DNA from 3 places in the Bacillus sp. FG16 genome. Region 3 is predicted to be linked to each of the others. Evidence: riboswitches for the same ligand, from Rfam matches in the RefSeq annotation. Region 3 holds a riboswitch; each other region holds the start of a gene.
The links. A riboswitch is a leader RNA that binds a small molecule or an ion and turns the genes downstream of it on or off. The one in region 3 is predicted to bind S-adenosylmethionine.

Region 1: another riboswitch for S-adenosylmethionine. It lies ahead of mmuP (S-methylmethionine permease); the one in region 3 lies ahead of ACODS7_RS21760 (ECF-type riboflavin transporter substrate-binding protein).
Region 2: another riboswitch for S-adenosylmethionine. It lies ahead of ACODS7_RS25385 (peptide ABC transporter substrate-binding protein); the one in region 3 lies ahead of ACODS7_RS21760 (ECF-type riboflavin transporter substrate-binding protein).

Annotation. Positions count from the first base shown of each region.
Region 1 covers NZ_JBMDKC010000155.1:402-7,981, forward strand. Annotated here, with positions in the region: partial or broken gene ACODS7_RS29915 (transglycosylase domain-containing protein) at 1-1,771, opposite strand, end outside; partial or broken gene ACODS7_RS29920 (IS4 family transposase) at 2,111-2,359, shown strand; partial or broken gene ACODS7_RS29925 (IS4 family transposase) at 2,335-2,586, opposite strand; SAM riboswitch class I at 2,930-3,037, shown strand; gene mmuP (S-methylmethionine permease) at 3,121-4,530, shown strand; gene mmuM (homocysteine S-methyltransferase) at 4,505-5,482, shown strand; gene ACODS7_RS29940 (hypothetical protein) at 6,047-6,328, opposite strand; gene ACODS7_RS29945 (VanZ family protein) at 6,501-7,496, opposite strand.
Region 2 covers NZ_JBMDKC010000095.1:2,915-15,204, reverse strand. Annotated here, with positions in the region: gene ACODS7_RS25435 (DMT family transporter) at 1-875, opposite strand, end outside; gene ACODS7_RS25430 (LysR family transcriptional regulator) at 1,003-1,869, shown strand; gene ACODS7_RS25425 (DUF3948 family protein) at 2,124-2,225, shown strand; gene ACODS7_RS25420 (substrate-binding domain-containing protein) at 2,289-3,209, opposite strand; gene modA (molybdate ABC transporter substrate-binding protein) at 3,370-4,176, shown strand; gene modB (molybdate ABC transporter permease subunit) at 4,182-4,856, shown strand; gene ACODS7_RS25405 (GRP family sugar transporter) at 5,156-6,007, shown strand; gene pnuC (nicotinamide riboside transporter PnuC) at 6,076-6,726, opposite strand; gene proC (pyrroline-5-carboxylate reductase) at 6,913-7,716, shown strand; gene ACODS7_RS25390 (aldo/keto reductase) at 7,718-8,551, shown strand; SAM riboswitch class I at 8,704-8,808, shown strand; gene ACODS7_RS25385 (peptide ABC transporter substrate-binding protein) at 8,941-10,581, shown strand; gene ACODS7_RS25380 (peptide ABC transporter substrate-binding protein) at 10,988-12,290, shown strand, end outside.
Region 3 covers NZ_JBMDKC010000068.1:7,942-20,231, forward strand. Annotated here, with positions in the region: gene ACODS7_RS21750 (energy-coupling factor transporter transmembrane component T family protein) at 1-214, opposite strand, end outside; gene ACODS7_RS21755 (ABC transporter ATP-binding protein) at 207-1,907, opposite strand; gene ACODS7_RS21760 (ECF-type riboflavin transporter substrate-binding protein) at 1,918-2,466, opposite strand; SAM riboswitch class I at 2,606-2,721, opposite strand; gene ACODS7_RS21765 (aspartate/glutamate racemase family protein) at 2,875-3,555, shown strand; gene ACODS7_RS21770 (macrolide family glycosyltransferase) at 3,606-4,784, opposite strand; gene lepB (signal peptidase I) at 5,047-5,577, opposite strand; gene ACODS7_RS21780 (peptidoglycan D,D-transpeptidase FtsI family protein) at 5,654-7,780, opposite strand; gene ACODS7_RS21785 (PAS domain-containing sensor histidine kinase) at 8,014-9,801, opposite strand; gene ACODS7_RS21790 (Cof-type HAD-IIB family hydrolase) at 10,254-11,105, opposite strand; gene ACODS7_RS21795 (cysteine dioxygenase family protein) at 11,280-11,858, opposite strand; gene ACODS7_RS21800 (cytochrome P450) at 11,967-12,290, opposite strand, start outside.

The sequences.
Region 1 (7,580 bases), on a different contig from region 3:
TTGCACTTTCTGGTAAATTATATTGTGCTATTTGTTCTAAAGAATAGTTTGTTGTCCCTGTTTTACCCGCCATATCTAAATAACCTATATTAGCTGTTGTACCTAAACCGGATGAAACAAAAGTACGAAGCATATCAGTAATCATATATGCTGTTGAATCCTTCATAACTCGTTTTGGCTTTGGCTCAAAGTTTTTTGATTTACCATCTGGATAAACGATTTTCTTAACAAAATGTGGTTTCGTATACTTACCATCATTACCAAATGCCGCATAAGCGCCTGCAATTTCAGTTGGTGACGCTTCATTTGTACCAATCGCTGTTGATTCGGTCGGTGCTACATTAAATGTAATACCTAGCTTTTCAGAGAAAGCTTTTGATTTATTAATTCCTACTTCTTTTGCAGTTTTAATAGCCGGGATATTTCGGGAAGTTTTCAATGCATCACGTATTGTAATTGGTCCTAAATGCCTTCTATCAGCATTTCTAACTTCTTGTCCCGTTGAGTACTTAAATGGAGAGTCATCAATTTGATGGTAAGTAGCCCATTTTAAATATTCAATTGCAGGAGCGTAATCAAAAATTGGTTTCATCGTTGAACCTGCTGAGCGATTTAATTCAATTGCAATATTATGTCCTTTAAAAACAGCTTTATTTTCACCACGCCCACTACCAATTGCACGTACTTCTCCTGTTTCCGTATCCATAAATGTGAAAGCCCCTTGGAATTTCTCATTTGGATAATTAATAATATCTTTATTTAAAAGTTTGTCCGCAAAATCCTGTGCCTTTGGATCTAATGTTGTATAAATTTCTAAACCGTCAGATCCCATATTAACATCTGGCAACTCTTTTTCAACTTCTTTCACAACCGCATCCATAAAAGCTGGATAAGGCATTTCTTTTTGTTCAGTTGCTTTCTTAAGTCCTTCTGTTACTGGAACTTTTGATGCTTCTTCCATTTCTTTTTTTGTAATATAACCATGTCGATTCATTAATTTAAGTACAACATTTCTTCTTTCTGTTGCTTTTTTGATATTTTGTTCTTTCGTTGGATCATAGTTATTAGGAGCTTTCATTAAACCAGCAAGCATTGCAACTTCTGGTAGTGTTAAATCTTTTAATTCCTTACCATAATAATTTTGTACTGCTGTTGCTATTCCGTATGAACGGTTACCTAAGTAAACTTTATTTAAATACATTTCTAAAATTTCATGTTTTGAATACTGTTGTTCTAGCTTATATGCTAAATATATTTCTTGCGCCTTTCTCTTTGATGTTTTTTCCATCGATAAGAAGTAATTTTTAATAACTTGCTGCGTAATCGTACTTCCACCTTGAGAGCCGTAATCCCCTTTTAGGCTGACTAAAACTGCACGTGCAGTACCTTTAAAATCTACGCCACTGTGCTCGTAAAAACGTGCATCTTCTGTCGCTAAAAACGCATTTTCTACTAACTTAGGAATTTGACCATACATAATATTCGTTCGTTTTTCTTTCCCATATTCATATATCAATTTCCCATCTTTATCATAAATTTTTGAGGATAACGGATTAACAAGTTTTGCTTTCTCGAGTTTTGGCGCATCCTTGATCATAACGAAAAAAGTAGTAACCCCTGTGACTAACCCTACAATACCAACTAATAAACAACTAATTAAAAACTTACGAAAAAATGATGTTTTGCCTTTTGGTTTTTGTTTTTTAGCTGCTGGCTGTTTTTTCTTTTTAACTTGTCGTCGCTCCTCTCGAGAACGATAATTTTCTGACATGCTATATTCTCCTGCCTTTCAATTCTCCTGTTGATTTACTTAAAATTATTGAAGTCACTTTAAGAAATATATTCATATTTAAAAAGTGTACTAAATAGACAATTTAAGTAATAAATTTGTTCCACTTTAAGATGAGGAAGAAATTTGAGCTTATCTGATAACGAAACAGAAACGGTAATAGTGGCACAACAAAAAAATGGAATTTCATAGAAAATCCATTTTTAGCTTGATGGATGTGGCGGTACCCCACATCCATCAACTTAAGGATTTAGACTATTCTTGAAGTTAAAAGCACGTTACTATTCTCTTATGTTAATGAGTAAGGGTGACGTGCTTTTTATAAATATTCATCAAAAACAAGAGTTTTATTTATTTGCTGAAGAGTTATATCGATATATGTCTCCCACTACACTTAATCAATTAGCTATAGAAGCAGGCGGAATGGAACGAAAACGCAAGTGCCATAGGCACCATTTTTTATATTTGTGTGTATGGTTAAATCAACAAATCGCTACTACCTCTCTTACTCAACTTTGTAGTCAATTAGAAACTTCAACAGGAGTTTTATTAAGTTCCTCAGGGCTAAGTAATGTGCCTGTCGCTGCATGAAGCCTACTACATAATCGAACCAAGGAATCACTTGCCACCCGTTGACTAATCCAAATGCAAATAGCAGCTAATTCTGATCCAGAAAACTTAAGTCTTCGCCTTATAAATCCTATTTCTCTTGCAAGTTCTTCTAAGAATACAGGTGTAACATATCGTTGTAATTATTCTGCAAATGGTAATAATTCATCTTGAATCGAGAGATTCATAAGAAAACATCATCCTTTCTAATTTAGCTTGTTTAGAAAGGATAACGTTTTTTTGATATTTGAGGGTATTAAAATCTCCTGAGTTGATGGTTATGTATGGTGACCCCATAGCCAAAGAAGTAAGAAGATATTTAGAAGTGCATTAAATTTTGAGGAAGTGCTTGTGAACCGTATCATAAATAAATCAGGTTTTGTATGTTCGATTTTTAAATAATACCCGAGAAGGAGTGGGTTGCAGTTATAGTAATACTCTATTTTTTGTATTTCTATAATAGATATTTTTTTAAAAAACAGAATTATCTTGACAGTTATTAAATGGATTGATAAGGTTATAAAAAAATATTTCTTATCCAGAGAGGTGGAGGGACTGGCCTTATGAAACCTCAGCAACAGGTCTGCTTAAGTAGACACTGTGCTAATTCCAGCGGGTGATAATCCTGATAGATGAGAGCTTCCGTTTTTATTTGTCAGTAACGCCCTCTTTTTTAGAGTGCGTTTTTGTTTTTTCTGGATAGTAACTAAAGGAGCGTAGAAATGGAGAACAAAAATGGGAGAGAATTTCAAAGGAAAATGCAAGCACGTCATTTAGTCATGCTTTCACTTGGTGGGGTGATTGGAACTGGCTTATTCTTAAGCTCGGGTTACACTATTCAACAAGCTGGCCCGTTTGGAACAATTCTATCCTATCTGATTGGTGCGCTAGTGGTTTATCTAGTTATGCTATGTTTAGGCGAGCTTTCCGTACATATGCCTGAAACGGGCGCATTTCATAGTTATGCAGTTAAATACATTGGACCTGGTACAGGGTATACAGTAGCCTGGTTGTATTGGTTAACTTGGACTGTTGCTTTAGGTTCTGAATTTACAGCCGCAGGATTACTTATGAAACGATGGTTTCCATCGGTTAATATTTGGGTATGGAGTGCTCTTTTTGCCATTTTGATCTTTGTATTAAATGTCCTGACTGTTAAATTTTTCGCCGAATCCGAATTTTGGTTTTCATCGATAAAGGTTATAGCTATTTTGATTTTTATTGTTTTAGGAGTAGCGGCAATGCTAGGGTTTCTTCCAATGACTCATTCAAAAGCAGCACCATTCTTTTCTAATTTTACAAGTGGAGGTTTATTTCCTCATGGTGCTACGGCCATTATGATGACCATGCTTGCGGTTAATTTTGCTTTTTCGGGAACAGAATTAATAGGCATTGCAGCTGGGGAAACAGCGAACCCGGAAAAAATGATACCGAAGGCCATTCGAACTACTCTGTGGAGATTGATCATCTTTTTTGTAGGAACGATTGTTGTTTTATCTGCGTTATTGCCTATTTCCGATGCAGGGGTATTAGAGAGCCCTTTTGTTGCAGTTCTAGAACGAATTGGGGTGCCATATTCAGCTGACATAATGAATTTCGTTATCTTAACAGCCATTTTATCTGCGGCAAACTCAGGCCTTTATGCCTCTTCTAGAATGCTTTGGTCGCTTGCTAATAAGAATACGATATCCCCGATTTTTGGGAAAATGACGAAGCAAGGTGTTCCAATCAACGCCGTCATTTTCAGCATGGTGGGTGGAGCTTTGGCTTTGCTCTCAAGTATCGTGGCACCAGATACTGTCTATATCGTACTTGTTTCCATTTCCGGTCTAGCAGTAGTTATAGTTTGGATGAGTATTAGTGCTTCCCAGTTCCTATTTCGCAGACAATTTTTGAAAGAAGGAAATTCTGAAAAGGACTTGATTTATCGCACACCACTATATCCATTAGTACCAATTGCTTCTTTTAGCCTTTGTCTGGCATCGTGTATTGGAATTGCATTCGATCCAACACAGAGAATTGCCTTATATTGCGGCATACCGTTTATTTTGTTTTGCTATGGAAGTTATTATCTCACAAAAAATCTAAAAAAGAGGAGTGTAGATTATGTCGAACAAAATCAACCCAATTGATGCTATTTTATCCCAACATTCCATTATGCTTCTTGATGGAGCATTAGCTACTGAATTGGAGGAGCATGGATGTAATTTGGACGATCCCCTTTGGTCGGCACGTGTGTTATTAGAAAATCCGGAACTAATTTATCAGGTTCATTCGGACTATTTTCGTGCTGGAGCGGACTGTGCCATAACAGCAAGCTATCAAGCTACTATTAGTGGTTTTTCCGCACGTGGAATACAAGAACAGGAAGCCTTGGAATTAATTAAGAAAACGGTGTTACTTGCAAGAAGGGCAAGAGATGATTTTTGGAAGGAAAATATTCAAACGAATAGGCCTAAACCATTGGTTGTTGCATCAGTTGGGCCGTACGGGGCTTACCTTGCAAATGGTTCAGAGTATGTAGGTAACTATGGTGTGACAGATAAAACATTAGCAGACTTTCACCGTTCGAGAATGTCTGCGTTAATCGAAGCAGGTGCAGATCTATTGGCATTTGAAACGATCCCCTGCCTGCAAGAAGCAAGAGTATTAGATACATTATTGCGTGAGTTTCCAGAAACATATGCGTGGCTTTCCTTTTCGCTAAAAAATGAGAAAGAGATTAGTGAAGGTATGAAACTCGTGGAGTGTGCACGAGTTTTTGAGAAAAGTGAACAAATTGTAGCGATAGGCATCAATTGTGCGCCAGTAACCGTTGTGACTGGCGCAATCCAAGAGTTGAGGGCAAACACCAAAAAACCGATTATTGTTTATCCAAACTCTGGTGAAATTTATAATCCAGAAACAAAAACATGGCATGGTCATGAACAATGTAACGCGTTGGATATTCAATCTGAAGAATGGTACCAAGCAGGTGCACGTTTAATAGGTGGATGCTGCAGAACGACACCTTATCACATTGAGGAGATATCGAACAAGTGGCGTTCTTCCGAGTTTTTCTATTCGAACAAAGTAAAACAATAATGTAATGGATGATAATCTAACTTTGTCTGTATTTTCATGATTTTGCTTGTTCAGGAATCTACAGTTACGTCTAGTGGTACAAAAAGTCTTTTCAGAGACACAAATGTGGATAGTTGCCTCAGGAATCCAGTGGACTTTTGGGTACCTTAGGTATGGAAAGGAATCAGGGAAAATCAAAACCGCTAGTTTAATAGATATGGTAGACAACATGCTGAATCTTTTAATCAAGATGTAGTTGATCCAATTGAAGGTGAAGGGGACCATTTATTCGTAATTAAAGTTAACGAAGAGGTTAATTTAGTTATTCAAAAAATAGTTCAATAACTATATGAAAATTTGTTGTAGTAGTAAATGTGGTCATATTGTTGTAAAAAAGGATAGATGTAAACAGGTATACTCTCCTGTTCATCTATCCTTTTTTACATACAATATGAAAATCCAAATTAGTTCCTTTTAGGAAGGTACCAATATGAACAAGACATTTAAATACATTTTAATTTTCTTTTGTGCAGTATTTTATATTGCAATGGTTTGTGAGATTATTTATATAAACTTTGTTCAAGATCATTTTATTCCTCCAAGCAGGAAATCTAAGATTGAACATAAACATTTATAATTAGGTATAAGGAGAGCTGTACAAGATACTCTTGATTTTCCAAGATTATGAGGGTAATATTTTTGATACTGTTTAGCTTCATCTAAAATGAAGAAGAACGTCACGTTTACACATTCTTTTTCTACCCAATCCATATCATAAGTTTCTATACCATAATGTTTAAAATAATCATCAATGTCATTAATGAATCTTTTTTCTCCATCCGTTCCAGTAATTCGTTTATATTGCAATTATTCAAACGATTTCATTTCAAGTCGGCAAGTTTCTTCTAACCACTCATATCGTTGCTTAACTGCTTCCGTCTCATTTTCATACCAATCCTCATGCCCTTCATAATATTCCTTCATACATTCAGGTCTCTGTTTATTTCTTAAAAAGCTTTGCAACAAAACCCAATTTACGTTATTTCTTTGCGGAAATAGGTTGAAACCAACTATCCCTATCATTTAAGTGAACTTCAAAAACATATATAGGCTGTGAGAAACCTTTTGTATCAGTATAGTAATCTATATTATATTTTGTAATAAATAATGTATCACCTGCTTTGAAGGATCCTATAGGATCAAACTCTCCTTGTTTCAGTTTTTGAAATGCCTCCTTTGGAGAAAGAATTTCAACATCTCGAACATGTGATTTTTCTGTACCATAATATTTGTAAACAGGCATTTTTTTCCCTTCGTCTTTTAACTGTATTGATGTTTTTATAGTAACTTGAGACATATCATTTTTTGTAATGGGATCAATAGGCATATTTCCAAATTCCTTCATTTGATACGAAATCATTATTCCTAGTGCGACGAAACTTACTGTAATGGGAAGGTATAAATATTTGATTATTTTGGTATCTGTTTGATTTTTTTTCAAAAATATAAGAACTATGTTTAACACAGAATATCCTAGCATCATGCCTAAAGTATTATGAAGTAAATCCGCTAGTTCCATACTTCCTCGTTGCAGTGTGAATTCAAGAATTTCAATCAATAAACTTGCTATAATTGAGATGATTAACATCCATTTTGTTTTTTGAAAAACCTTACTAAATAATGGGAATAAAATTCCTAAAGGAAAAAGCATACCTATATTCACAATGATATGGAAAAAGGAAGTAAATGAAAATGTATTCCATGCTTTTTTATAAACACTAAGTACGTCAAAATCAATGGTTCTTGCAAAGGCCATATCATCTGAACGACCAAATGAAGTAGCTGATAATGCAAGGGAATAATATCCTGTTATTAAAACAAACAATATAATTTGTTTTACAGTAAGTTTTTTTTCTCCTTTACATATCTTTTTGTATAATACAAAATAACTAAAAACAAATAAAAGTAGTAACAAGAATGTGAGTAGAATCGTAGTAATCGCATAGCTAGCGATTAGATTAAAAATAGTGTTCATTTTACACCTCTGTTTTTATGAATATAATTTTGTACAGTGATTACTAATTCAACAATCGAGCTTTGGATCTTCAAAGGCTCGCAA
Region 2 (12,290 bases), on a different contig from region 3:
ATAACAAGTACAGTCCCTATAATATCAAACATTGTGATTTGATACCCTTGCATCATCATAATAGCTAAAGTCGTAATTGGTACAAAATTAATAAATAAAATCCCATTAATGGATGATAAAATTTTCACACCGTAGTTCCAAGCAAGTAGCGCTACAATACCTGGCAATGTCATCATAAATAACAAATCATATTTTACAATAGAAATCGTTCCCATACTCGGAACTGAAATATATCCAAGCGACGTAATAATTACCGTTATAATTCCTGTAACAGTCGTACCGAATACACACGTCAACGTAGAATAACGTAATGTTGACCAATCACTACATGTTTGACCACCCATCGTATAAATAACCCAGCCTACAACACCAATAAATATAAATGCTAATGAGAACATATTATCTTTCAATGTTACAAAGAAACTCATGTCACCTTTTGTAATAACAAACACAGCTCCTACAAAAGCAATAACCATACTCGTTATCATATACTTCTTCGGTTTTATATGCTTATATCCCCATAAAATACAAATAGAAATCATCGGCATAAGTGCTTCCATAATGGAAGCTACCATTACACCCGACTTACCCATTAACATTTGCCCTAAAAATATGAGGACATTATATACTGTAAATGCCATCGTTCCAAAAAAGACGAGTAACTTTCCTCTTCCCTCTAAACGAAATGCCTGTTTTCCTTCTTTCATTAACAACAATACAATCAGTACGATCGCCACCGCTCCATAGCGAATAAGCGAAAAATAAAATGGATCTATGTATTCTAGCGCATGATCAGCAACTGGAAACATCGCTCCCCATGACATACTCGCAATTAAACAAGCTAAAGCCCCTATTATCATTTGACCTCTTCTCACCGCAATCCCCCGTTTCTTTCTATTTGCACAAAGAGAATTGTAAAAGAAAAAATATATCACGTAAAATGATTCAAAATGATGTTAACTATCATTTATAATGATAGTTAACATCAAGGGGGATTACAAAATGGAATTAAGAGACTTACAAATCTTTAAAAGCGTTGCCGACCAGGGTAGTGTAAGTAACGCAGCAAAGGAATTAAATTATGTACAATCAAATGTAACTGCACGTATTAAACAACTAGAAAACGAATTAAAAACCCCACTCTTTTACCGCCATAAACGAGGCATGACTTTAACAGCTGAAGGAAGAAAAATGCTCGTTTATGTTAATAAAATTTTGCAAGATGTCGACGAACTAAAACAAGTATTTTTAGATAGTGAAACACCCTCCGGTATATTAAAAATCGGTACAGTAGAAACAGTAAGTACATTACCTACCATTTTATCTTCTTACTATAAAAGCTATCCGAATGTCGATTTATCATTACAAGCGGGTCTAACAGAAGAATTGATTAGAGAAGTACTTGATCATCAATTAGATGGTGCCTTTATATCAGGTCCTATTAAACATCCACTAATCGAACAATACGATGTTAGTACAGAAAAATTAATGCTTGTAACACAAAATAAAGCTTTTCATATAGAAGAATTTACAACAACGCCTCTACTCGTTTTTAACCAAGGATGTGGATACCGTTCCAAACTAGAACGATGGCTGAAAGACGAAGGTTTGCTACCAAAAAGAATTATGGAATTCAATATATTAGAGACAATATTAAACAGCGTTGCACTCGGCCTCGGAATTACACTCGTACCACAGTCTGCTGTCCATCATCTTTCTAAAGCAGGTAAGGTACATTGTCATGCAATCCCTGAAAAATACGGCAGTATTTCAACGGTTTTCATACGCCGTAAAGATAGCTATATGACGAATTCAATGCGTAGTTTTTTAAAAACAATTGAAGAACATCATCATATCAATATGCTGTGAAAGACATTCTTACATGAATGTCTTTTTTTCTTACAAAAGTGTAAGTCTTTCGTAAGCTAATTCGATAGTTGCAAGTGGACATATTTCCTATAATTAAGACATAAGCAGGGCAACAACAATTCGAAAAGGAGCGGATACGCATGATGAACAATATGAAATCAAATAAATTTTTAAATACAATGGGCATGGTGCTATCCGCACTTGTCGATGCAAAAGCTGTTGCTTCTACATTAAACAAATAAGGAGAGATTATAATGAACAACATTACTTTCAACAAATCAGACTTTATCGGACTTGCAAGTGGAGCTACTCTTCTTACGGCTTTCATTTATACACTTGCTCAAGGTCTTGTTTAACACTTTGTTTCCCCAAACCCCTTTATATAGAAAAGGCTGCTCGTCTTATAGACAAGCAGCTTTTTAGTTTGTTTCATATATAATTTGACCTGTTTTCGTAATATCATATCCGCCAATTGCATTTAATTCATTATGAAATTCTTCCGATTGCAGAATGTCTTTCATGACTTCAATCAGCTCTTCATTTTCTTTATTCTTCAAAATTACTAAATCATACTGTTCTTTCATGATTGGAATAAAGTCCACATTTACAATTTGCGAAAACTTTTCTGAACCTACTCCTACATCAGCTTTTCCATTTGCAACTTGCGTGGCAACACCCAGATGATTCGATTCTTCCCATTCATATCCACTAATATCAGCTTTATTTAATTTTTGGATTCGTAATTGTTCATCCACTAACACTCTAATACCAGAACCCTTTTCTCGATTTACAAACTTTATAGTGGATCCGGATATGTCGGCCCATGTCTTTATTTTCTTCGGATTTCCTTTTTGGACATAAAACCCTACATTTCTGGACAATAAATTAATCATAATACATGGCTGTCCTACTAAAATGCGTTTTACATAAGGAACATTATATGTACCCGTTTCACCATCAAACAAATGCAAACTAACGATACTTCCTTCTCCTTGATACATTTTCACTAAACTTGTTAAGCTACCTTGATACGCCCTTAAAACATTAGAACTTGGCAAACGGTTTTCTATACGTTTAGCTAACATATCTAACGTTAGTTCTTGACCACTAATAATACACGTGTTCAAGATACTACTACCATCGTTTTTTACAGGAGTAACTTGTACCTTTCCTGTTTTCATTTGTTTTATATATTGATCTAAATCTGCTGCATCAATGCGCATCTGTCTACCAACTCTATAAGAAGGCAGTTCTCCTTTTTTAATTAAGTCGTATACAGTTAATTTTGATACTTTTAATCGCTTCGCTACTTCTTCCGTTGTGTAGGAATGATGATCCATAGACGATTCCTCACTTTCTTCCTTCATTGTAACAAAGAAAAGAATATTTCTCCTATATTAAAAAACAACTACATCGTTCAAATTATATTCAATTATAACTAGTTATATCTAGTTATAATTAGTTATAATTAGATATGTCAAAACGAAAGGGGATTTTTTTATGAATAAATTTACATTACGTTCTATTGGGGCACTTATACTTTCTTTCCTTCTTATATTTAGTGCTGCTTGTACAAGTGGGGAAAAGAATACAAAGTCAGCTGCTAAAGAGGATAAAACAGTTGAACTTACTATCTCAGCTGCTGCAAGCTTACAAGATGCATTAAAAGAAATTGAAAAACAATATAAAGAAAAAGAACCAAATATTAAACTTTCTTTTAACTTCGGTGCTTCTGGAGCACTTCAACAACAAATTGAACAAGGTGCACCTGCTGATTTATTCTTCTCTGCAGCAGAAGATAAATTCCAAACCCTTGTAAAAAAAGGATTCATTAATGAAAAAGAGGGGAAAAATCTTCTTGGAAATGAACTAGTTCTAGTCATCCCTAAAGATAGCTCTCTTACAAAATTTCAAGATTTAAAAGATGAGAAAATCAAAAAAATTGCACTTGGTACACCTGAATCTGTACCTGCTGGAAAATATGCAAAGGCTTCTCTAACACACGAAAACCTTTGGAATGATGTTCAAAATAAAGTCGTATTTACAAAAGATGTTCGCCAAGTGTTAACATATGTAGAAACAGGGAATGTCGATGCTGGTATCGTATACAAAACAGATGCTCTCATTTCAGATAAAGTAAAGATTGGTGAGACAGCAGCAGCTACTTCTCATGAGCCAATCCACTATCCTTTAGGTGTTATAAAGGAATCTAAACATAAGAAAGAGGCGACTTCAGTTTATGAGTATTTGCAGTCAAAAGATGCACAATCTATCTTTAAGAAATATGGATTTACAGTCCTGTCGTAATTACTATGAGCATTGATGCTATTATATCGCCTGTCTTTCTATCTTTAAGAGTAGCTGCTTGCGCCACTATTCTCGTTACAATTTTAGGGACGATTGTCGGGCGAGTATTAGCTCGCTCCTCATGGCGATATAAAGTACTATTAGAAACCATTTTTTTATTACCAATGGTACTTCCACCAACTGTTATCGGCTTCTTTCTCATTATCATGTTTGGAAACAACAGCCCGATCGGAAAGTGGATCGAATCATTATTTCAGCAGTCTATTATGTTCACATCTACTGCTGCGATTATCGCTTCTACAGTTGTTGCATTTCCGCTTATGTACCAATCAGCAAAAACGGGATTTTCTATCGCAAATGTACAAATTGAAGAAAGTGCTCGTGACCTTGGCGCAAGTGAATATCAAGTTTTTCTGCACGTTACACTTCCGCTCGCATTTCCTGCCTTACTAAGCGGGATGATTTTGAGCTTTGTCCGCGCGCTCGGTGAGTTTGGTGCTACACTCATGTTTGCCGGGAATATTCCTGGTAAAACACAGACAATCCCAACTGCAATTTACATGGCCATTGACGCAAGTAATATGCAACTCGCCTGGACACTTGTGATTATCACTATTAGTATGTCACTCGCATTTCTCCTATGCATTCAGCTTATTAATAAAAGAATTAGTAATTCTTAAAGCAGCTTTTTTGAAGCTGCTTCTTTATTTCTTAGGAAATAAAATATACCATCGGGAAATAACTGAATTTTACCTTTTATTAAAATATACATTTTATTTGAATTCACTTTCTAAAATAGGCAATTTCCTGTTATTATATGGAGGTGTTTCAAAAAATGAAGAAATGAAAACGCATTTATATCGTAAGTTCTTCATCCTGTTTTAGCGATCGGTAATCTTCTACTCTATTAGTGGGGCATTACCGATCGTTAGAACGATATGTAATTATATTGGTATAGAAAACCGAAGGGAGTCTTGTAATGGACATTTTATTAGCGCTTCTTCCTGCAATTGCATGGGGAAACATCTTATTAGTAAGCGTAAAAATGGGCGGTGGTGCATATAGCCAAACGGTAGGTATGACAATCGGTGCTCTATTCTTCGCAACAATCATGTATGTATTTACTCAACCAGCTTTAACAATGACAGTCTTAATTGTTGGTTTTATTTCAGGTTTATTCTGGGCTTTAGGACAAGTAAACCAATTAAAAACAGTTGAAAAACTAGGTGTTTCAACTACTGTAACGATTTCTACTGGCATGCAACTTGTTGCAACTTCTATCTTTGGGGTTATCGCTTTCCGTGAGTGGACTACTACTACAACGATCATTCTGGGAACGATTGCAATCCTATTAATCGTAGTTGGTGTTGTATTCACATCATTAGATGATAAAGAAAATGCTCAGCCACCAGGACAATTGAAAAAAGGTCTTCTTACTTTAATTGTTTCTACTTTCGGCTATCTTGTATATGTAATTATTATTCGTTGGTATAATATCGACGGTTGGTCTGCTATTTTACCACAAGCAGTTGGTATGTTTGTTGGTGCGGTTGTACTGACGTCTAAACATAAACCATTTAACAAATATGCAATCCGTAATGCTTTATCTGGTTTACTATGGGGAACTGGAAACTTATTCTTACTTCTTTCATTACCACGTGTTGGAGTAGCAACAAGCTTCCCATTATCTCAAACTGGAATCGTTATCTCAACATTCGGCGCAATTGTCTTCTTAGGTGAAAAGAAAACAAAACGTCAATTGATCTTTATTGCACTAGGTAGTGTTTTAATTATCGGCGGCGCTGTATTACTTGGTATGACAAAAGCATAATCTTATATTCTATTAGTAACCCCCTGAAGCATATATGCTTCAGGGGGTTTTTTAATTCTAATTTTTTTCTAGATATAATTATTTGTATGTTCTTGCCCCTTATAATTACTCTTCCACTCTAGCAAACCAGCTACACATATAAAGAGATTAATAACAGCTAATATTAGCATGACGTATAAACCAGTAGAAATATAAATTACAACGCTAACTACATTATATAAAATCCATAAATGCCAGTTTTCTAATATTTTTCGACTTAACATAAATTGAGCCACTAGTCCCAATACAGCATTTAAAGCGTCTAAATATGGACTTGTTGACTCTAAATAACGGACTTGATAATAACCCCAACCAATCCAAGCAACTAAAATAAAACTTATATAAAAAGTCCACCCTTTCAAATCTAAACGAACTGTTGCTTTTACCTCTCCCTCCCCACTTCGTGCAATCCAATAATACCAACCATATACATTAAAGATAAATTGAAAAGCAGCTAATACTGCCATTGCATATAAACCTTGTGTAATAAAAATGTATAGAAATACCGCAACAGTAATCATGCCAAATAAAAAGTTGGATACTTTTTCTCTCGCTAATAACCAAACATTAATGATCCCCATAATTGATGCAAAAATTTCAATATAACTCGATTGAATATACAATCCAACTAATACACAAATAATACTAGAAACAAGTAAAAAAAGTGGACTTCTAACCATATTTATCTCTCCCCAGATGTGTAATAAATTCCCTATCACCAGTATAAGGAATAGCCCTTTCCTTTACCATGAATTTCCGCCTTCTCATTATCCATTCCATCTACGGTAAGTCTTTTCTTTTTACAAAATTCTCTTAAAGATGATATCGTTTTTATAACATATCTCTACTAGAAAGGAATAAAGGATATGCCTAACAAACATCGAATTTTATTTATTGGTGCTGGTCGTATGGCAGAAGCTATATTTTCCGGATTACTTAAAACAAGCAAAGAGTACATCGAAGAAATTATCATCTCTAACCGAAGCAACGTAGAAAAGTTAGAACAATTACAAAGGCGATATAATGTGTCTATTACAACGGATTGGAAGCAGCATATTACATCTGTCGATACGGTTGTTTTAGCAATGCCACCTTCTGCTCATGAAGAGTTATTAGCTGAGCTATCTCCGTTAATATCAAATCAACTTGTCGTAACAGTAGCAGCTGGCATTGGACCATCTTATTTAGAAGCTAGACTCCCAAAAGGCACGCCTGTTGCTTGGATTATGCCTAATACAGCTGCTGAAATTGGAAAGTCTATCTCCTTATATACAATGGGACAATCAGTAAACGAGATGCATCAAGAAACCCTGCAACTGCTTTTAAGAGGTATTGGTACTTCGCAACTTTGTACTGAGGAAGAAGTCCATCAGCTTACTGCAGTTACTGGAAGTGCACCAGCCTTCCTTTATTACTTTGCTGAAAGCTTAATTGAAGCAACAAAAAGTTATGGAGTCGATGAAGAAACCGCAAAACATCTTGTCATTCAAATAATTTCTGGCTCTGCTTCTATGCTCGAACAAACGCAAGATCCAGCTAACCTCCGCGAACAAGTAACAACGCCAGGTGGTTCCACAGCTGAGGGTCTCAAAACTTTATACGAATATAATTTTTCAGAGGCAATTCAAAAAGCAGTAGAAGCAACAAACAAAAAAGCTAGGGGGAAATAATATGATTTTAACAAGTTTAAAAGACTATACAACATTACATAACGGTGTAAAAATGCCTTGGTTTGGTTTAGGTGTTTTTAAAGTAGAAGATGGTTCAGAAGTAATTGATTCTGTAAAAGCAGCAATTAAAAATGGCTACCGCAGCATCGATACTGCAGCAATCTATCAAAATGAAGAGGGCGTTGGACAAGCGATTCGTGAATCAGGTGTTTCACGTGAAGAATTATTTATTACCTCAAAAGTATGGAATAGCGATCAAGGATATGAAACAACACTTCAAGCATTTGAAACTACATTAGAGAAATTAGGTCTAGAATATTTAGACTTATATTTAGTACATTGGCCTGTAAAAGGGAAATATACTGAATCATGGAAAGCATTAGAAAAACTTTATAAAGATGGCCGTGTTCGCGCTATCGGTGTGAGTAATTTCCACATTCACCACTTACAAGACGTATTTGAAATTGCTGAAATTAAGCCAATGGTCAACCAAGTGGAATACCACCCACGTTTAGCACAAGAAGAGTTACATGCATTCTGTAAAGAACATAACATCCAGCTTGAAGCTTGGTCACCATTAATGCAAGGACAACTACTAGATAATCCAACGTTACAAGAAATTGCGACAAAATATAATAAATCAACTGCGCAAATTATTTTACGCTGGGATTTACAAAACGAAGTTGTAACAATCCCTAAATCAATTAAAGAACATCGCATTATTGAAAATGCAAACATCTTCGACTTTGAATTAAGTGCTGATGATATGAAAGCAATTCAAGCTTTAAATGAAGATCGTCGCGTTGGTCCAGATCCAGATAACTTTAACTTCTAAGCGAAAAACCACTGCCATATGCAGTGGTTTTTTTATTTAAGAAAACTGAAAATTTAAACTATATTTCATTTGGTTGACACTTCATTGTTCAAGGTGTAAGATTTTGAATTATCAAAGAAACACAAAAATTAATAAAATTTATTCGTTTACTCATTGTATCAAGAGAGGTGGAGGGACTGGCCCTTTGAAACCTCGGCAGCAGGTTCATTTTGAATACTGTGCCACTTCCTGCAAGCTTTATGCTTGAAAGATAGAATGAGGGACTTCGTTTATATACGGGTGCATAACTTGTACGTAAAAATCCCTCTTTCTCAATATGAAAAGAGGGATTTTTTATTTTTCATTTCCCTCATCATCATCCAAACTTAATTATTTAGGAGGAAAATCAAATGAAAAAGAAGTTTGTACCCGGTATTGCATCAGTTGTAGGAGTAAGTATTTTATTAACTGGTTGCGGTAGTTATAAAAACGAAGCAAGCGGAGCAAATGCAAAAGACGAGGCACCTAGTAAACAGGTTTTAAATTTATCTTCACCTACTGAAATACGAACAATGGATACGGCCCGTGCTACAGATACTGATTCTGGTCAAGTAATGAGAAACGTATTTGAAGGTTTGTATAATCTTGGTGAAGGTAACAAACCTGTCCCTGGCGTTGCAAAATCTCATGAAGTAAGTGGCGATAAAACGAAATACACATTCCACCTGCGAGATTCAAAATGGTCAAACGGCACTCCTGTTACAGCGAAAGATTTTGTGTTCGCTTGGCAGAGAGCCGTAGATCCAGCAACAGCCTCTGAATACGCATTTCTATTCTTTGATATTAAAAATGCAACAAAAATTAACAATAAAGAACTTCCAGCCGACCAACTTGGTGTAAAAGCAGTTGATGACCATACGTTTGAGGTAGAATTGGAACGTCCTGTTCCGTATTTTATTAGCTTAACAGCGTTCCCAACATTTCTACCAATTAACGAGGAATTCTTTAAAGCACAAGGTGATAAGTACGCTTTAGAAGATAATACAATCTTGTACAATGGAGCTTTTACACTAAGCGATTGGAAGCACGAACAAAGCTTTAAATTTAAGAAGAACCCTACCTATTGGGATAAAGATACTGTCAAACTAGAAGAAATCAATTTTAACGTCGTAAAAGAAAAATCAACAGAAGTAAATTTATTCGAGTCAAAACAATTAGACCGTATAAAACTAACATCTGACTTCGTTGATAAATATAAAAAAGATGCCAACTTTAAAGAACGTCCAAACGTAGGCGTACAATTTTTACGTATGAATCAACAAAACAAAGTACTTCAAAACGTTTCTGCACGCCAAGCAATTGATCAAACAATTGATAGAAAATCCTTTGTAAATACGTTATTAAATGATGGCTCTACACCAACATTTGGTCTCGTTCCAAAAAACTTTGCAAAAGGACCTGAAGGAAAAGAATTCCGTACTGCAAACGGCGATTTAACAAAAGTTGATACAAAATCCGCACAAAAGTTATGGGAAAAAGCTAAACAAGAGCTTGGTTCTGAAAAGATAACATTAGAATTATTAACGAGTGATGCTGACCTTGATAAGAAAACTGGTGAATTCTTAAAAGGACAACTAGAAAAGAATTTAGATGGCTTAACAGTAAATATAAAACCGCAACCGCGTAAGCAACAAGTTTCGCTTTTATTAAAAGGTGACTACGAAATCGGAATTGATGGCTGGAGCCCTGACTTTGCGGATCCAATTACATTCCTTGAGCTATTTACAACGAATAACCCTTATAACTTAGATCATTACTCTAGTAAGGAATTCGATGAAACAATAGCAAAAGTGAAAACAACTTTAGCTGGTGATGAAAAAGCTCGCTGGGAAGCATTACTAGAATCCGAGAAAATATTATTTAAAGACACTGTTATCGCTCCTCTTTACCAAAAAGGCGAATCTTATTTAGAACGTTCTTATGTGAAAGGAATTGTACAAGTAGACTTTGCAGGTCAATTAAACTTCAAGTGGGCAAAAATTGAAAAATAAAGTAAAACCGTAATAAGTGGGGGTTCTTCATCCCCACTTATTATTAGCCCTCACCAATTGTTTTTTTAGCAAAATATATTAAAAGTAGGTTCTCTCACACAAGAGAATCTACTTTTTTAATATATTATTCCAAGAAATTAACATTCTATTTTTATTATTGACATATAGTTCTTTCCAGTGTTAATATTCTAAATAATCAAAGAAACAAAATATTTCACCATCAAAATATAATGTCTACTACGTTGAAACATATAACGATAGATTATAGCTCAACATGTATATACATATAGAACACCTGATTACCTATAAACAAATATTTATAATAGGTTTTATCTCCTTCTATAGCTCTACTTCAAGACATGGACATTATGACGTTACGAACAACACATTTAGGGAGGAACGAACAATGAAGAAAAAAGTTGTACCTGTTGTTGCATCTGTTTTAGGGGCAAGTCTATTACTAACTGCTTGTGGGGGAAATAAAGATAATGCAAGCGGAGCGAAAGCAAACGATAAAGTACCTGATAAACAGGCAATTAACTTATCATTCGCTTCAGAAATTCCAACAATGGATGTTGCAAAAGCAACGGATGGGGAATCCATGAATGTAATGCGAAATGTTTTTGAAGGTTTATATGCAATGGGAGAAGATAATAAACCGATTCCTGGTGTTGCTGAGTCGGTCGACATTAGTCCCGATAAAACAAAATATACATTCCATCTGCGTGATTCAAAATGGTCAAACGGTACTCCTGTTACAGCAAAGGACTTCGTCTTCGCTTGGCAACGTGCCGTAAATCCTGATACAGCAGCTGAATATGCATTCTTATTCTTCGATATAAAGAATGCGAAACAAATAAACCAAAAACAATTACCGGTTGATCAATTAGGTATTAAAGCTGTTGATGACAAAACTTTAGAAGTACAACTAGACCGTCCTGTTCCTTACTTCTTAAGCTTAACGACATTCTCAACATTCTTACCAATTAATGAAGATTACTTAAAGTCTCAAGGCGATAAATACGGTTTAGAAACAAATCATTTAATTTACAACGGTGCTTTCACATTAGATAACTGGAAACATGAGCAAAGCTTCCAATTGAAGAAGAATCCTAACTATTGGGATGCTAAAACTGTAAAATTAGAAGAAATCAACTTCAATGTCGTTAAAGATAAGTCTACAGAAGTTAACTTATATGATTCAGGACAAATTGATCGCGTTGCTTTAACTGCGGAGTTTGTTGATAAATATAAGGGCGATCCAAACTTCAAAGAACGCGCTGAAGTTGGCATTCAATTTTTACGACTAAATCAAAAAAATGAAACATTAAAAAATCAACATGCACGCCTTGCTATTAACGGAGCAATGAATAAGAAAGCATACGTAGAAACAATTTTAAATAACGGTGCTGTTCCAGCTGAAGGAATGGTTCCTGCGAAATTTGCAAAAAGTCCTGATGGCAACGACTTCCGTAAAGAAAATGGAAATCTAGTGAAAGATGATGTGAAAACAGCGAAAGAAAACTGGAAAAAAGCGAAGCAAGAACTTGGTACTGACAAAGTAACAATTGAACTCTTAACAAGTGATAATGCTTTAGCTAAAAAGACTGGTGAATATTTAAAAGGTGAACTAGAAAAGAACTTAGATGGATTAACAGTGAATTTAAAACCACAACCACGTAAACAGCAGTTAAAACTACTGTTAAGTG
Region 3 (12,290 bases):
TGACAGAGTTTAATAAACTAAATGTAAATATGACACTAAAAACAATTAAAATTTTATGAAATGGAATTTTAGCAATGCTGAGTCCGATACACCCAATGATAAATAATATTAGCAACACCCGAAAATCAAAAAACAAAAAAGTAAGCGTCATACAAAAAATAAATAAAAACAATTTCACTACCCCATCCATACGATGAAAATATGTACTATGCACCTTCCTCCCTCCTATTACTATCTAAATAAAGTTCCATAAATTTTTCCGGACATGCAATCCCACTAAATTTAACAAGCTTGGTTAAAGAACTCTCTCTTAAGTTAGCTATTTGTAACGTTTCTTGATCACCAAATACATTAGACACTGTATTATCCGCAATAATTTCCCCTTCATGTAGAACTACTGCACGGTCTGCATATTCTAGTGCGAGATTCATATCGTGAGTGATAAAAATAAATGAAATACCCTTTTTAGCTAGGTTATTAATAAACGACATAAATTGTTTATAATGATAATAATCTTGTCCCGCTGTCGGTTCATCTAATATGATAAGCTTAGGATTTGTTGTTAATACAGATGCGATTGTTAATCTCTTTTTTTGCCCATAGCTTAGTGCTTGAATTGGCCAATTACGAAATGGATATAAACCACAAATTTTTAAAGTTCCTTCTACTCTATTCTTAATTTCTTCCTTAGAAAAATTATGTAATGTTAATGTAAATGAAACTTCTTCAAAAACAGTAGGCTGTGTAATCATATGATTTGGATTTTGCATCACGTAAGATATGATTTTCCCACGTTTACGAATAGACCAAGAACTAATATTTTCACCTTCTAACAAGATTTTCCCATTTTTTATTTTGTTTATGCCTATAAGACTATGAGCTAATGTGGATTTCCCTGCTCCATTATGTCCCAATAGTGCCACAATTTCTCCTTCATATATTGAAAGGTTTACATTTTCTAATACTTTTTGTTTATTAGGGTATGAAAATGATAAATTCTCCACTTTAAGTAATTCCTTGTTTTTAGTATTACCTTTTAATATGACTTGTTTCTCCATCCACTCTTTTAGAACGTTGCCTATCTTTTCTTTTTGAAGGTTTTCCATTGGATATATTACGTCATTATTACGATCAAAATGTAATCTCTTTAATGCTTCGATGTAAATAGGCTCTCTTAAGCCAATACGTGGCAATATATTTGACGCTAAGATTTCTTTTGGTGTTCCTATTGCAATGACTTTACCTTCATCAATTAATATAACTTTGTCTAAATCCAGCTTTAAAATTTCTTCTATCCTATGTTCGATAATAACAATCGTTTTATTATATTGCTCATGTATATCTTTCATAAGTTCTATCGTATGTACGGCGCTTAGTGGATCTAAGTTCGCTAACGGTTCATCGAACAATAATATATCCGCATTTGTTGTTAATAAACCAGCAAGAGAAACTGTTTGCTTTTGACCTCCTGATAATTCATGTGGACTTTGTTTATGAAACGTATGCATCTTCACCTTTCTTAATGAGTCCGAAACAATCTTTTTCATGTCATCTTGATTTACACATTCATTTTCTAAATAAAAAGCTACATCTTCTTCTACTGTCAGACCAATAAATTGAGCATCTTGATCTTGCAAAATTGTTCCCACATTTTTACTCTGCTCGAAAATGCTGCCTTTTCGCGGATCTTTTCCAGCAATTAAAACGTTACCAGTACTAATCCCTTCATAAGAAAATGGGATTAGCCCATTGATACAATGAGCTAATGTCGACTTTCCTGAACCACTTCGTCCAGCAATTAGCACCTTTTCTCCAGGGTATATATGAAAGGTAATATCACTTAAAGTAGGCTGCGCAGCATGCCCATATTGAAAGGTAAATTGTTCAAACGAAATAATTGGTTGCATGTTAACATCCCTACTTTTCAATTTTTAAATGTGTATGTTTCTTATTAGATTTTGCCAAGCCAATTGTAAGTGGCAATCCAACTACTAAGAAAACGATAACATCGGAAATTGTTGCTCCTAATACTTGTATAACAATTTTGTCAAATGGTTCTCCCATCACAATAATATCGAATGCCCCAGCAAATATAATAGCAATGACAATACCAACTAACCCAGTAATTGCTAAATAAGAAATATGCCCCTTGTTAAACGACCCGTTTTTCACACTAAAACCAACTCTTTTTTGAATAAGACCCATCGAAAAACCAATAATCCCTGAACTAATAACCCAGCCCCACCAAATCCCCCAGCCAGCAATCGTATCTGTTACTGTATGACCTATAAGTCCGATTAACAGTCCTGCCACTGGACCAAATAATGCTCCAAAAACAGTTAATATAGCTAATGCTGGTTTAATAAATGTATTCGGTGCAATAGAAAATCCCCAAAGTCCTAATATCCCGTATAATGCTGCTCCAATACCGATTGCTACTACTAACTTTGTTGATAATTTGTTCATTACAATTCCCCTCTCATATTAGTCAACTTTTATTACTCTATATTTAATTTAAAAATGAATTATGCATCTACACTCCCTTTCTATACAACAAAAAATGACCTCTTATATAAGAGGTCATTTTCTTTCACGTTCAAGAATCCTCTTATCTTTCAAAAAACACAACGTGTCCTCTGCGGAATTAGCACCTTCCTATAAAATTGCATAGGGGTTGCTGAGGTTTCTTAGGGCCGTTCCCTCCACCTCTCTGGATAAGTATTAATTTGTAATTCGTATTATGGCACTAAAAAGTGTAAATTTCAACACTTTTCTTACTATTTTTATTTTTTGTTAAATGGCACATTTAAATCATTGTTTTCTTATCGGAATTGTGAAATAATGAATTCAAAATCGTTTCGGGAGGAATGCATTATGAAAGTTATTGGTTTGATTGGAGGATTAAGTTGGGAATCTACATCATTATACTATAAACATATTAATACGCTTACACTCTCTCAATACGATCAAAATGCAAAGTTAGTTTTATATAGTATGGATTTTGGTGAAGTAACTACTTTATTACAAAACCATCAATATGAAGAAGTGAAAAATGAACTAGTTACAGTTGCAAAGAAAGTTGAAAAATCTGGGGCTGAATGTTTATTAATGTGTTCAAATACCGTACATCTATTTGCCGAGGAAGTAGAACAAGCAATATCTATCCCGCTTCTTCATATTGGTGATGTAAGTGCTAAAGAAATGGTAGAACAGAATATAAAACGTATCGGACTATTAGGAACAAAACAAACGATGGAGCAAGATTTCTATAAATCACGATTAGCGAAATATAACATTGAGACAATTATCCCAAATGACGAGGAAAGAACTTTTATCCACCATGTCATATTAGATGAATTAAGTAGAGGGATCATTTCAGAAACATCTAAAGAAAAGTTATTACAAATTACAAAATCATTAATTCAAAACGGCGCTGAAGGTATATTATTAGGCTGTACTGAAATACCTTTACTCATCTCCCAAAATGATCTCACTATTCCCGTTTTTGATACTGCTTTTTTACATGCAAATACTGCTGTGCAATTTGCTGGATAGGAATATAAAAGCATAAAGGTGAGAACCTCTATGCTTTTATATTATTACAATTATTTATTTAAAAGAGATTCAATAACTGCAATTGCTTCTTTTGAACCACCACATTCTATAAAGCTATCATTCAGTTTTCTTATACCATTTTTATACTTTTCATTTGAAAGAACATCTGTTACAGCCTCTTTTAAAGTGTGCACATTAACATGTTCTTTCAATAGTCTATGTGCCGCTTCAAGCTCAGTTAATCTTTGCGCTATCATAGGCTGATCTTTATCATGCGGTATTATTACAAATGGGACATTATAATGAATGGCATCGTGTACGCTATTCATACCACCATGTGTAATAAAAACATCTGCTTCATTTAATATTTCTGATTGAGGTACGTATGGAGCAATTATAAAATTATCTGGCGCTTGCTTTATTTTTGAAATATCATTTCTATCACCAATTGCCATTACAACTATCCCATCAAAATCTGAAAAAGTATCAATACAAGTATTAAAGAATGGTTCGAGTCCTTCAAGCAGTGTTCCCATTGAAATGTAAATAACTTTCTTCTCTTTAAGTGATTCCAGTGGAAACTTTATATTTGTTTTACACTTTGAAATGCTCGGTCCAATAAAAATGTTATTTTCTCCGAACGATTCGCTATTAGGTTGGAAATAACGACTTGTGTATACGAAACAAACATCACCCTTATTATTCATAAATTGAAGATTATTCTTTGGTTTTACTCCAAATTTATGTTCCATCTGATTTAGTAATTTTTCAGAGATCTCCTCTGGTTGGAATGGTATATCTGCATTTGGATGAAAAGGTAATGTCTTCAAAAACTCTGAAGGAATTAAAAATATAGGTGAGGAAACTACACCTGGAACTTGTAAATACTCCTTTACTAACTCTCCCGCGCCAAATATATCATAAATTACGAAATCAAAATTTATACTTTCACATAATTTTTTCGTAATTTCCAATATATATAAAGAAGTTTGAACATGCACATGAAAGAAAGCATTTAACCCAGATGAGGTTTCAGCATCAATAGAAATCTCCTTTAATAGATCCGGATGAGTATGTACAGTAGCTCCTAAATCTTCAATTCTATCCTTAAAGTTTGCCGTTGTAATATAATGTACGTGATCCCCTCGTTCAGTAAAGGCTTTTACTAAATTTAATGTAGGGTTTACATGTCCCTCTGCTGGAAAATTAACCACTAAAATATTTAGCACTTATTCCTCACTCCTTACATTTCACTGTTTTAATTAAGCATACATACTGTTATTTGTACATGTAATCGTCCCCTAATAGTCCTAAAGTGCTTGTTACATTATGTTGATAAATAATTTTCAGTCATCAACATAAAAAAAGCATCTACCTATGTAGATGCCTAACCGTGATAAGGAGTGTTCTGTGAGGTTAGAACAAGCTTTTCTGCTTGTCCTATGCTATCAATATATGATTTATTTTATAAAATGTGAATCGTTAATAGAATTATTTTATCCATTTTATATGATCAAATGGATAAAATACCATTTCTACCTTACCTATTATATTTGACTCATCAATAAGTCCAAGTGTATTCCTACTATCTTTACTATGATTACGATTATCACCTAACACAAATAATTTATGCGTAGGAACTTTTATTTCTCTAAAATTTGAAAAACGATTGGATACTTGTAACATATCTAAATGTATATACGACTCATCACGCTTTTTACCGTTAATATATACCTCATCCTCTTTTAATTGTATATTATCCCCCGATAATCCAATAATTCGTTTCACATAGTAAATAGGCTCGTCTTCTTTTTTTATGATGACAACATCCCCATAATGAAAAGACGATAAACAGACGTTTACCTTATTAACAAGTATATAATCTTTTTCATTTAAAGTAGGTTGCATCGAAATTCCTTCTACCATACAAAATAAAAATGACTTATTAATAAAAATAACCCCTATTATAATTAAGATGTAGCTACATATGTTCCTCCAATATTTTAGAATAAACAGCTTCATATATACCTCATTTCCAATCTATCCCCAGATAAAAACGCCTCTAGTTCACATGAATGCTAGAGACGTTTCGTCCATTTTAATTCTCTTTAGAGTTATCTGTTTTTGGCGCTTCACCAGTTAATCGCTTATTTTTCAAATCAAAATAAGCATCTAAAACTTCTTTTCCAATATCGGAGTTAATGCCCGATTTATCATTTTCAACCCACGGTACTACAACAGAAAATGCTACTTCTGGATCATCATATGGCGCATATCCAGCCAATGTTAAGTTATAACATTCTCTACGATCGCCTTTCGCATTTCGCCCAATTTCATTTTCTCCACCATATACAGTTTGTGCGGTCCCTGTTTTACCAGCTGGTTTATATGGTGCTTTTTGGAACGCTCTTACTCCCGTTCCATCTCCTTCTTGAAATACTTTTCTAAATCCTTCTTTTACTTGATTAATATATTCTTGTTTCATATCGATTCTATTTAAAACAACGGGTTCTATTGATTGTACTACTTTACCAACCTCATCTTTTTGAACGGTTTGTTCTCTAATCTCTTGAACAATTTGTGGTTTCATTCGATACCCTCCATTTGCGATAGTCGAAATATATTGTGCAAGCTGAAGTGGTGTATACGTATCATATTGTCCAATAGAATAATCTAATAAGAAACCAGGCTGATTATCTTTTCTTCCAATTTGTCCTGCAGTTTCATTTGGTAAATCAATACCAGTTTGTACGCCTAATCCAAATTGCCTGAAATAATACCTCATTTTATCAAAATATTCTTGTTTAATATCTAGTGAACTATTTTTCACATAATCCACTCCAGCAATTTTTAATGCTATATTAAACATATAAACGTTTGAAGATACTTGTAACGCTCTTAGATCGTCTATATCACCAAAATTTTTCCAAGACTTCTTCTCCTTAGTTCCTTTAAACTTCATAGGTGCATCATAAAAATGTGTTCCAGGAGTTATTGCATTTGTTTCAAACCCTGTTAACACTGTCGCACCTTTAACCGTTGATCCAAGCTCATAAGAACTAGTCAGCGTGCCTAAAGCGTAATCTTCTACTTCCATTTTCCCGTCTTTTTCTACAAGCTTTTTCCCAGCCATTGATAATACTTGACCATTTTTGGGATTCATCATCACTACGAAAGCACGGTCTAACATTGATTCTGATCCTTTATATTGTTTTAATATTTTTTCTATGCTCTCCTCTACTTTTTTTTGCAATTCCATATCTATTGTTAAAGTTAAATTTTTACCGCTTTTCCCTTCAGTAACAGTTTCCGTTCTAATAGTATTTCCTTGTTTATCAGCAATGCTTCTTACTTCTTTTTTTGTACCATGAAGTACATCTTCGTATTGCTGTTCGATATAACTTTTGCCGACCCTATCATTTCGACTATAATCACGCACTAAATAATAATCTAATCTTTCACGTGGCAATCCTTCATCAGCATTTGAAACGTTACCAAGGACAGAACGGAATAGACCATCATTTACATAGATTCTCTCCCAATCAACTGATGCATCTACCCCTGGGAGGTTCGCTAAATTTTCACTAATCACCGCATATTCCTGTTCACTAACGTCCTTTTTAATAATTTGAGGTGCCATTTGAAAACCTGAGGTCATTTTACTTTTAATAGCTAACACTTCTATATCTTTAGCTGTTAGTTCTTGAAGATTTTTATCTGTAACGCGCTTCCTTTTTAAATCTTCTATTTTTTTGTCTAGCTCTTTTCCGGTAATATCCTTATTTCGGAACTTATCTATTTCTTTTTTGGATACTAAGTCTTGAGCAAGTTCTGGATTTAATTGCATCCAAAAGTCTTTCTTATCAGTCTCAGTTAACTTATCAATATCTTCTTGTGGCATTTCAATAATGTCTGCAAGTTGTCTTGCTGATTTTAATATTTCTTCTTGTTTTACACCTTTCACCTTTGTATATGTAATCGTACGTAAAGACTTATTATCAACTACTGGATTTCCTTCACGATCAAATATTTTCCCACGTGGTACAGAAAGGCCCACGGTTGCATTTTCTCTCTTCTCTACTTCATTTTTATATGTTTCTCCATCAAAAATTTGCACTTTCCCTAACTGAATAATAATGCCAGAAAATAATAAAAATACACAAAGGAATAAAATATTTAACCGGAGAGGTAATACTCTACCACTTTTCTTCTCTTGCTTTTTCACCTCGTCATAATCTCCTCCTTACAATATTCCAAATAATAATCACATTTCTATATTAAAAGTAATGTACATTTTCTATACATTGCTTTGTACAAATATTAATATAATGTTTAAAACTTAATAGAAATTAAAACAAAGGTAAAGAAAAAGTAAAGGTTACTAAATTTAATATAAAAATACCCAATAACAAAAAGCTTAGCTTTCACTAATCGCTTTGTTATTGGGTATTAAGTGATTTAAGAATTACTACTAGTGCGTACTGCTATACATTTATCGTCACAATTCGACAGAGGTTGTTTACTTTGTACTTTCGGTAAGTAAATAGTTACCGTTGTCCCGACACCAACCTCGCTCATGATACTAATTGTCCCTTGATGACTTTCAATAATTTTATAACTTAACATTAATCCAATACCAGTCCCTTTTTCTTTCGTACTATAAAAAGGTTCACCTAATCTCTTAATTCTTTCTTCAGGTATGCCTATTCCTTCATCTATTACATGAATGATGACACCATCATCATTTATTTCTTTTATGTGAATTGAAATTTCCCCACCATTTGGCATAGCTTCGATTGAATTTTGCAAAATATTAATAAATACTTGTTTCAATTGATTTTCTGAGCATTCAATAATTATATCTTTGTCATCCGTAAATAGTTCAACTTGAATATTTGTCATAATTGCTTTTGTATTCATTAACGATACGACATTTTTAAAAATTTGATAAATATTTTTCTTTTCTGTATTTATCTCATCTGTTTTAGCAATTGACAGAAATTCTTGCAGGATCGCTTCTATCCTTTCAATTTCAGAAAGCATAAGATCAAAATATTTTTCTTGATCTTCTTTATTAATTTGGAATAACTGTATAAAACCTTTAATTACAGTTAAAGGATTTCTCACTTCATGAGCTACACCAGCTGCTAATTGACCAATTGCTGCAAGCGTATCTGATTTGTTTAACAATTCTTCTGTCTTTTTTCGCTCTGTAATGTCGCGTACAATAATCATAATTTTATCACGTAATAATGGTAAGCACCTAGCTTCAAAGAAATCAATACTTCCATTAAGTGTGAGTGGATATTCTACAATTACATTCGTTCCTTTTTCCTTCACTTGATTAATGGCTTCCTGAAACTGCTGCGCTACTGAAGATGGTAATACTTCGTAAAACTTTTTTCCCATAAAAGCTTCTGCGGGTACGTAAAACTTCGTAGGAGATCCTGCCTTGTAATCAATAATCGTGCCATCATCTTCTGTTAAGAAACATAAATCTGGTAAAGCTTTAAAAATTAATTCCAGTTCAGATGTTTGTTGTTTTAACTGCTCTTCTATCGCTTTTAAATGCGTAATATCTACACCAACAGCCCAATAACTATATCCTGTTACAGGAAACTGTTCTGATATATTCGACCACATTATTGTTTTGATTTCACCATTTTTACACGTTAAGTGCATTTCCCAATCTCTGAAATTCTTTCCACAAGTTAAAAATTTCTTTTGTATTTGCTGCCGATAACTATGATCAGGATACAATAATTGCAGTGCATTTGGATTTCCAATTATTTCTTCAGCGGTATAACCTGTTACAATTTCACATTCTCGGTTCCACAAAACAAAATCTCCATTATAATCAAGCGCATCGACCATAACAGGCATGTTTTGTAAAATCGTATGTAGTTCCTCCTCTTTTCGAGAAAGCAACGTTGTATTTTTACTTTGAAATACTTTTATTGCGCCATCTAAAATTAAACTTGAGAGCATTTCAAAGTATTTTTGACAACTGAAAATTTCACTTTTTTTGGACCATACAACAAAAGAACCTAAATGTTGATTGTATAAGAAAATGGGGATTTCAATCTTTGGAAGTTTACTCTTTTTTATCTCATTCATTCCGAATGAAAAAACACACTCTTTTTCAGCATCAAGAAGTTGATGTGATATGTTAGTTAATTTATAAAATTGTTCTGCCATGGTTTCTATTGTACTCACATCAATAAGTTCCATTAGCCGCGAATTCATTCCTTTTTCACCTCAATATGTAAAATTAATACAAATCTAAAATTCATACTTCTCCATTATACGAAGAAAGCTAGTGTAGGTATATAGCTGTAGAATAATTATTCAAATAAATTTTATTTTTCAATTAAAATAAGAAAAGAATATACATACTGAATACACCTTTAATTAGTATATATTTCGCTCATTCCTCATTTATTGTCTAGGTAACTTGAATTCCTCCTTACATTCACTGAATTTTCACTTGAGAGTCATACGCCTCACTAATAGCGGTATAAACATGCAATAAGTATAAAGTTCATAAAATATTCACAATTTTTATGAAAAATATAAACATTTATTCCAATATATTCTATATAATGAAATGTAATAAGGCTTCTATGAATCTCATAGAATACCTTACCCCTAATAAAAAAGAAAAAAGAATCCATTTGGATTCTTTTTTCTTTTTTTAATTACATTACATATTTATATAAAGCATGTGCCACACCATGTTCTTCATTTGATAACGTTTCATGTTTACACATTGCTTTTATTTCTTCAACTGCATTCCCCATTGCAATTGATATGTTCGCTTTTTCCATCATTGAAACATCGTTTAGCCCATCACCTATCGCTACAGTGTTTTCAACCGGAATATTAAGATGTTCTGCTAAAGTATATAATCCATTCCCTTTTTGAGCATCTCGATGATTAATCTCTAAATTGTGCCAATATGAAGATGTAATTGCTAAATCTGTATTATGAAGAAATGTTTCTTTTAGTTTTTTTAATTTCTCAATATCATAAGAAAATGGTAATAGTTTATGCACATGTATATCTGTTTCTACAATTGGTTTACAACTTTCCGCACTATGAAACGCTGTATGCTCAAGATATAATGCTGCGATTGTTTCTAACTCTTTCAAGTCGAAATTTTCTTTTGAATTCTTCACATACTCAATTTCATTACGTACACTCTCTACTCCATAATCCGGGACATACACACCTTTATCAGTATAGAGCTGATAATATAAACCATTCTCTTCAAGATATTCTACAATTTCAAGTGCCTGCATATTTTGAATTGGATATCTCTTCATCATTTTCTTATCTTTATATATAAGCGCGCCATTTTCCGCAATGATTGGACACTCTAAATCAACTTCTAACAATAATCGCTCAATGTCAACAATAGAACGTCCTGTACAAATTGCTACGACATGGCCAGCTTCTTGACATGTTCGAATTGCTTCTGCATTTTCTTTACTTATCATTTTATTCCCCGAAAGAAGAGTTCCATCTAAATCAATTGCGATTAATTTCATTATTTCTTCACCACTTTCTATAAATACACGAGTTCCAATTAATTATTAGGTATCGTTTTCATACAATCCTCGTGAGGTACTTCTTATTTATAATTTATGAAAAGCGTTTCAGGTCAAGAAATAATTAAAAATAAAATCCAAAGCTTTTCTTTTTAAAAAGCTTTGGATTTTAAACTATGAATTGTAACTAATGTATTTTGTCTCACACATGTACACATTTTTTTCTTCAGTTGGGATATATACTTTAAACTTTTCTAACTGTTTTCCATAGACATGAATCGTAATAACGCTTTCATTTTTGCTGATTTCAAGAATATGACAATCTGCTGGCGGAATTACTTTATCAGTTTCTCCTTCTCCCAAATAAAGATTTCCTGTATGTGTTAAATAAACAAGTGAATTACCAAGTTGTTTCGTTTGTATAAAGTTCTGCACCATAATCCTTCCTGAAAAAACGCCTTCTACCCCCCATGTGCCATCATGATCATGTAAAGGGGTAGATTGTCCATTTTTCCATACGAGAGCTAGTACTTCAAAACGTTTGAGCGGATCTTCATACAATAAATGTCGTGCATATTGAGTCAAATTCGCCTTCTGTTTATCTAACGGAAGCCATGTTTTCTTTTCTAAAAGTTCTTCTAGTAACTTTTCAATGCCACACACTATTTCTTCTTCAAATAAACCGTTTTCCATAAGATCTGTAACACCTTTAATAAACTTTTGAAATGATTTACTTCCATTACAAGTCAACATAAGAATCCTCCTCTACGTTTCATACAATTCCATATTAAGGTAATTATCTAAAACTCACAATTGAGAAACAAAAAACAAGATGCAAATGTATGCACCTTGTTAAGATTTTTATTTGACTTTCAATCGAATAGGTAAGTATTTTAATGTTTGTTCATTTTCCAATATACATTTTTCTAAACAGAAAGATGGAGATAGCTCTATTTTTTCAAAAGCATTTATAAAGGTAGTTAATGCAATCTCAGCTTCTAAACGTGCAAGTGGTGCTCCTAAGCAAAAGTGAGGACCTTTCCCAAAAGTTAAATGCTTTTCATTTCCTGTTCGATGTACATTAAATTGAGAGGCTTGTGAAAATTTTTTCTCATCTAAATTCGCTGCACTAACCCACGCAACAATCATCTGATCCTTTTTCATGAAAGGACCAAATATATTTGT